DNA from 2 places in the Ureibacillus thermophilus genome. Region 2 is predicted to be linked to the other one. Evidence: a T-box and tRNA genes for the amino acid it is inferred to sense, from the RefSeq annotation. Region 2 holds a T-box; the other holds one or more tRNA genes.
What was found. A T-box is a leader RNA that pairs with one kind of tRNA and senses whether it is charged. The one in region 2 lies ahead of ileS (isoleucine--tRNA ligase), so its partner is inferred to be a tRNA-Ile.

Region 1 (3,250 bases), 1.2 Mb from region 2:
AATCAAAAAAATGATGAATTGTTGAAACAAATTGAATTATTGTCACAACAAGTTCGTTATTTAACTAAACGGCTTTATGGCTCAAAATCTGAAAAATCAAAGTATCAAGCTCCAGATGGACAGTGTTCTTTGTTTGATGACGACCCTTTTTTTAATGAACCTGAGCACACAGGAGAAAAAAGCACGGACACTGTGACATACACAGTTGTTCGTAAACGACATAACAAGAAAAAACGAAATGATTCTTTTATGGATGGTTTAGAAATTGAAGAAATTCATCATCATCCAGAAAACTTACAATGCGAGTGTTGTCAATCACTTATGACAGAGATTGGTAGCACTATTGTGCGGGAAGAAGCAAAATTCATACCAGCTACCATGAAGCGTGTTCAGCATATTGAACACGCTTATGAGTGCAGGTCTTGTAAAAAAGATTCGAATAAAGACTCACAAATCAAACGTGGAAAAGCACCGCAACCTGCCATTCTGCGAAGTATCGCAGGACCAACGGTCTTAGCAAAACTCATCTATGATAAATTTATTCTTTATTTACCCTTATATAGGCAGGTAAAGGAATGGCATCGTTATGGTTTACTAACCAATGATAAGAACCTATCCAACTGGGTGATTCGCACGGCAGAAGATTGGCTTCTTCCATTATATAATCGAATGAAAGAAACCCTCATGAAAAAATCAATTCTTCATGTCGATGAAACCTATGCCCAAGTATTGAACCGCTCAGATGGAAAGCCAGCTCAATCTAAAGCTTACAACTGGGTGTTCCGTAGCGTAGGATCTCAAGGTCCAGCAATTGTTCTGTTCCATAGTGCTTTATCCCGAAGTCGGGAAATTTTGACTGACTTTATGAAAGGCTTTAAAGGGACGATTATCTGCGATGGATATTCTGCATACCATGATGTGCCAAATATTCATTTTGCCAACTGCTGGGCTCATGTTCGTCGATACTGGTTAAAAGCCGAAAGTAAAAATGGACGGATTGGTGTCGATTATTGTGATCGACTTTACCGCCTAGAACGGAAATTTAAGAAACTTCGGCCGAGCGAACGGAGAAAAGCTAGACAAAAAGAGTCCAAACCTATCGTTGAGGCATTTTTCAAATGGATTGACGAATCTCCTTTCTATGGGAAGAATGCCCTTGCCAAAGCTGCGGAATATACATTGAAGCACGCCGAAGGTTTAAAAGCTTTTCTGTATGATGGACGCATTGAAATGGACAACAACCCAGCTGAAAATGCGATTCGGCCGAATGTCATTGGACGAAAAAACTGGCTGTTTTCCGTGAGTGAATCGGGAGCCGATGCAAATGCCATCTGTTTAAGCTTGGCTGAAACGGCAAAAGCGAATGGAATTGATTTTTATCAATACTTAGTGAAAGTATTGTCGGAACTCCCAAGTTTACCAATCCATCAACAGCCAGAAATATTAGATCGCTATTTGCCATGGTCGAAAACAATTCGTGAATCATGTGCAATGGCAAAATAGCCCTCAATCCGAAAAAACTTGGGATTGAAGGGCTATTCATCGTGCGTACCAGAGGGTGCGCATTTTTTTATTTATCTCACATATTTCGGGCTTACTATGACCCCTACGGGATTCGAACCCGTGTTACCGCCGTGAAAGGGCGGTGTCTTAACCACTTGACCAAGGGGCCATTATACATAATGGCGGAGAAGGAGGGATTTGAACCCTCGCGCCGGGTTACCCCGACCTACACCCTTAGCAGGGGCGCCTCTTCAGCCTCTTGAGTACTTCTCCGTATGGCTCCGAAGGTAGGATTCGAACCTACGACCAATCGGTTAACAGCCGATTGCTCTACCACTGAGCTACTTCGGAATTTTATGGTGGGCCTAAATGGACTTGAACCATCGACCTCACGCTTATCAGGCGTGCGCTCTAACCAGCTGAGCTATAGGCCCATTCTGGAGCGGGTGATGGGAATCGAACCCACGACATCAGCTTGGAAGGCTGAGGTTTTACCATTAAACTACACCCGCAATTAATGGTGGTTCAGGACGGAATCGAACCGCCGACACAAGGATTTTCAGTCCTTTGCTCTACCGACTGAGCTACTGAACCACTTTATGGCGGTTCCGACGGGACTCGAACCCGCGATCTCCTGCGTGACAGGCAGGCATGTTAACCACTACACTACGGAACCGTTTGGTTGCGGGGGCAGGATTTGAACCTGCGACCTCCGGGTTATGAGCCCGACGAGCTACCAGACTGCTCTACCCCGCGATGATTTTAAATGGTGGAGGAAGAGGGATTCGAACCCCCGCGCGGTTTGACCCGCCTCTCGGTTTTCAAGACCGACCCCTTCAGCCAGACTTGGGTATTCCTCCATATTTCTATTCTTTTAACCTTTGGTGGACCTTGCAGGACTCGAACCTGCGACCGGACGGTTATGAGCCGTCTGCTCTAACCAACTGAGCTAAAGGTCCTTGGGATGGCGGTGGAGGGGATCGAACCCCCGACCTCACGGGTATGAACCGTACGCTCTAGCCAGCTGAGCTACACCGCCAAATCATTTTAAGTTATGGTGGAGCATAGCGGGATCGAACCGCTGACCTCCTGCGTGCAAAGCAGGCGCTCTCCCAGCTGAGCTAATGCCCCGTGTCTCTGGTCGGGAAGACAGGATTCGAACCTGCGACCCCTTGGTCCCAAACCAAGTGCTCTACCAAGCTGAGCTACTTCCCGGTCCTTTTTTTATGGCGCGCCAGGCAGGAGTCGAACCCACAACCTTCTGATCCGTAGTCAGACGCTCTATCCAATTGAGCTACTGGCGCTTTTACATTGTTTGGTGCCGAGGACCGGAGTCGAACCGGTACGGTAGTCACCTACCGCAGGATTTTAAGTCCTGTGCGTCTGCCAATTCCGCCACCCCGGCAGTTGGAGCGGAAGACGGGGTTCGAACCCGCGACCCCCACCTTGGCAAGGTGGTGTTCTACCACTGAACTACTTCCGCATGCCAATTCCGCCACCCCGGCAGTTGGAGCGGAAGACGGGGTTCGAACCCGCGACCCCCACCTTGGCAAGGTGGTGTTCTACCACTGAACTACTTCCGCATGATTAAATATGGTGCGGGTGAAGGGAGTCGAACCCCCACGCCGTAAGGCGCTAGATCCTAAGTCTAGTGCGTCTGCCAGTTCCGCCACACCCGCAAAATAAATGGTGAGCCATGAAGGACTCGAACCTTCGACCCTCTGATTAAAAGTCAGATGCTCTACCA
Region 2 (3,250 bases):
AATTTGATTCGTGGAGGTAAAGTAAAGGTCAACTTTACTCTTTCAGAAAAAACGGACTTTGAATTGCAAGAAGGGGATATGATTTCCTGCCGTGGATTTGGACGTTTCAAAATCAATGCCATTGAAGGACGAACAAAAAAGGAGAAAATTCGTTTAAGCATTTGTCGAATTGACAGAAAGTGAGTCGAATCAAAAAATTTACTGTAAAGAATTATCTTGATGGGTATAATAGTTATATGCTTATATTTTTGATTAAAGGAGTGCGAAACGATGCCACTATCACCTCTTGATATACATAATAAAGAATTTACAAGGGCTTTCCGCGGCTATGCGGAAGACGAGGTTAATGAATTTTTGGACCAAATTATTAAAGACTATGAGCTGTTACTCCGAGAAAAAAAAGAGCTTGAAGATAAAGTAAAACAAATGACCGAACAAATGGAACACTACAATACGATGGAAGAAACGCTGCAAAAATCCATTGTCGTTGCGCAAGAAGCTGCGGAGGAAGTGCGCAGAAATGCCCAGCAAGAGGCCAAGTTAATCATTAAAGAAGCAGAAAAAAACGCGGATCGCATCGTGAACGAAGCATTGACAAAGGCTCGTAAAATTACGATTGAAATCGACGCTTTAAAAAAGCAATCCAAGGTGTTTCGCAATCGTTTCAAAATGTTGGTGGAAGCTCAATTAGACTTATTGAATTCCGACGACTGGGATCATTTAATGGAATATGATATTGGTTTAACAGAAATCCAAGAACAATTTAGACAAGAGGACGAAGATGATTTTCTAAAAAACAGTACAAGTGAGCAAGAAAAGTATTAATAATTTTCTTACTACTTGACGGGCTCCCATGATTTTCATATACTGATACACAGAAATTTAATACATGCGGCTGACAGGTGTTGACGGAGAAAGTATTTTTTGTCCGTGGCAATTATAGCGATCCGAGGATGGTGGAAGCTCGGACAAGCGGCAAAAAAGAAAATCACTCCCGAGCCAAATCACTGAAAGAACAGTAAGTGATTTCGTCTACACGGCGTTACAGTGTCAAGAGGCAGCGTCGAAATGCTTTTCTTCGGCGTTGTAAAGAAGGGTGGTACCACGGGTAATCGTTTCTCGTCCCTATGGGATAGAGAAACTTTTTTTATTATTGGGGATTTTCTTTTTTGCCGAATAGATAGTATGAAGTCAAAAATAAACAAGGAGGAAACATAATGGTAGAGTATAAAGATACGTTGTTAATGCCGAAGACCGATTTCCCGATGCGAGGAAATCTACCGGTAAACGAACCAAAAATTCAAGCAAAATGGGAAGAAATGGATATTAATCAACTTGTATTAGAGCGTACGAAAGGCCGTCCGGAATTCGTATTGCATGATGGTCCTCCATATGCAAACGGTGATATTCATATTGGACATGCGTTAAATAAAATCATTAAAGATATGATTAACCGCCACCGTTCTATGACAGGCTATCATGTGCCATATATTCCTGGTTGGGATACTCACGGACTACCAATCGAGCATGCCTTGACGAAAAAAGGCGTGAACCGTAAAGAAATGTCGGTTGCTGAATTCCGTAAACTCTGTGAAGAGTATGCCTACGAACAAATTGAAAACCAAAAAGCGCAATTTAAGCGTTTGGGAGTTCGCGGCGATTGGAAAAATCCTTATGTCACATTAACCCCTGAATTTGAAGCCCGTCAAATTGAAGTGTTTGGCCGCATGGCAGAGAAAGGATATATATACAAAGGACTAAAACCTGTTTATTGGTCTCCATCCTCTGAATCTGCGTTGGCAGAAGCAGAAATTGAATATAAAGATGTGAAGTCTCCTTCCATTTATGTAAGTTTTGAAATCAAAGATGCAAAAGGCGTTGTACCTGAAGAGGCCAAGTTCATTATCTGGACAACAACACCTTGGACAATTCCAGCCAACCTAGGAATTTCAGTCAACCCAGAATTTACGTATGCTGTTGTGAAAGTGGATGGCAACTTATATATCATTGCAAAAGAATTGATTGAAAATGTTTCAAAAGAAATTGGATGGGAACAAGTTGAAATTGTGCAAGAAGTAAAAGGACAACAATTGGAATATATTGTAGCCAAACATCCATTCTATGACCGCGATTCTTTAGTAATGGTTGGGGAACACGTTACGCTCGATGCCGGTACTGGATGCGTTCACACAGCGCCTGGCCACGGGGAAGACGACTATATCGTCGGTAAAAAATACGGTTTAGATGTATTAAGCCCAATTGATGACCGTGGTTGCTATACAAGTGAAGCGCCAGGATTTGAGGGCATGTTCTATGATGATGCCAACAAAGTCGTGACTGAAAAATTAAAAGAAGTGGGCGCCTTATTAAAATTAGGTTTCATCACCCACTCCTATCCACATGACTGGCGCACGAAAAAACCGGTGATTTTCCGTGCTACACCGCAATGGTTCTGTTCCATCGAGCCGTTCCGCGATCAATTATTGGAAGCGATTGAAAATACAACATTTACGCCAAACTGGGGTAAAATCCGCCTTTACAATATGATTCGCGACCGCGGCGACTGGTGTATTTCCCGTCAACGGGCTTGGGGTGTGCCAATTCCAGTATTCTATGCGGAAAACGGTGAAGAAATCATTACGCCAGAAACAATCGCCCATGTGGCAAAATTATTCCGTGAACATGGTTCAAACATTTGGTTCGAAAAAGAAGCGAAAGAATTATTGCCAGAAGGATTTACTCATCCGGGAAGTCCAAACGGCAAATTTACAAAAGAAAAAGATATTATGGACGTTTGGTTTGACTCCGGTTCCACTCACCAGGGCGTGCTTGTAGAACGCGGCATGAAATATCCTGCTGACCTTTATTTGGAAGGTTCTGACCAATATCGCGGATGGTTTAACTCATCTCTCATTACATCTGTTGCCATCAACGGTTTCGCACCTTATAAAGGCATCCTGTCTCACGGTTTCGTACTGGATGGGGAAGGCCGTAAAATGAGTAAATCTCTTGGAAACGTAATTGCCCCTGAACAAGTAATGAAACAATACGGTGCGGATATTCTTCGCTTGTGGGTGGCATCTGTAGACTATACTGGCGATGTACGGATTTCCATGGATTTGTTAAAACAAATTTCCGAAGTGTATCGTAAAATCCGCAACACGCTTCGCTATTTGCACGGTAACTTATTTGATTTTGATCCGAAAAAAGACCGCGTTCCTTACGAAAACTTACGCGAAGTGGATCAATA

Region 1: it encodes a tRNA-Ile, which carries the amino acid that the T-box ahead of ileS (isoleucine--tRNA ligase) is inferred to sense. The anticodon was not compared.

What each region holds. Positions count from the first base shown of each region.
Region 1 is NZ_CP036528.1:2,518,123-2,521,372, forward strand. Features, by position in the region: gene tnpC (IS66 family transposase) at 1-1,503, shown strand, start outside; tRNA gene DKZ56_RS12460 (tRNA-Glu) at 1,601-1,672, opposite strand; tRNA gene DKZ56_RS12465 (tRNA-Ser) at 1,684-1,776, opposite strand; tRNA gene DKZ56_RS12470 (tRNA-Asn) at 1,780-1,854, opposite strand; tRNA gene DKZ56_RS12475 (tRNA-Ile) at 1,861-1,937, opposite strand; tRNA gene DKZ56_RS12480 (tRNA-Gly) at 1,942-2,015, opposite strand; tRNA gene DKZ56_RS12485 (tRNA-Phe) at 2,022-2,097, opposite strand; tRNA gene DKZ56_RS12490 (tRNA-Asp) at 2,104-2,179, opposite strand; tRNA gene DKZ56_RS12495 (tRNA-Met) at 2,183-2,259, opposite strand; tRNA gene DKZ56_RS12500 (tRNA-Ser) at 2,271-2,363, opposite strand; tRNA gene DKZ56_RS12505 (tRNA-Ile) at 2,386-2,462, opposite strand; tRNA gene DKZ56_RS12510 (tRNA-Met) at 2,469-2,542, opposite strand; tRNA gene DKZ56_RS12515 (tRNA-Ala) at 2,559-2,634, opposite strand; tRNA gene DKZ56_RS12520 (tRNA-Pro) at 2,642-2,718, opposite strand; tRNA gene DKZ56_RS12525 (tRNA-Arg) at 2,731-2,807, opposite strand; tRNA gene DKZ56_RS12530 (tRNA-Leu) at 2,820-2,908, opposite strand; tRNA gene DKZ56_RS12535 (tRNA-Gly) at 2,912-2,986, opposite strand; tRNA gene DKZ56_RS12540 (tRNA-Gly) at 3,012-3,086, opposite strand; tRNA gene DKZ56_RS12545 (tRNA-Leu) at 3,098-3,182, opposite strand; tRNA gene DKZ56_RS12550 (tRNA-Lys) at 3,191-3,250, opposite strand, start outside.
Region 2 is NZ_CP036528.1:1,348,708-1,351,957, forward strand. Features, by position in the region: gene DKZ56_RS06660 (YlmH family RNA-binding protein) at 1-183, shown strand, start outside; gene DKZ56_RS06665 (DivIVA domain-containing protein) at 271-825, shown strand; T-box leader at 897-1,130, shown strand; gene ileS (isoleucine--tRNA ligase) at 1,218-3,250, shown strand, end outside.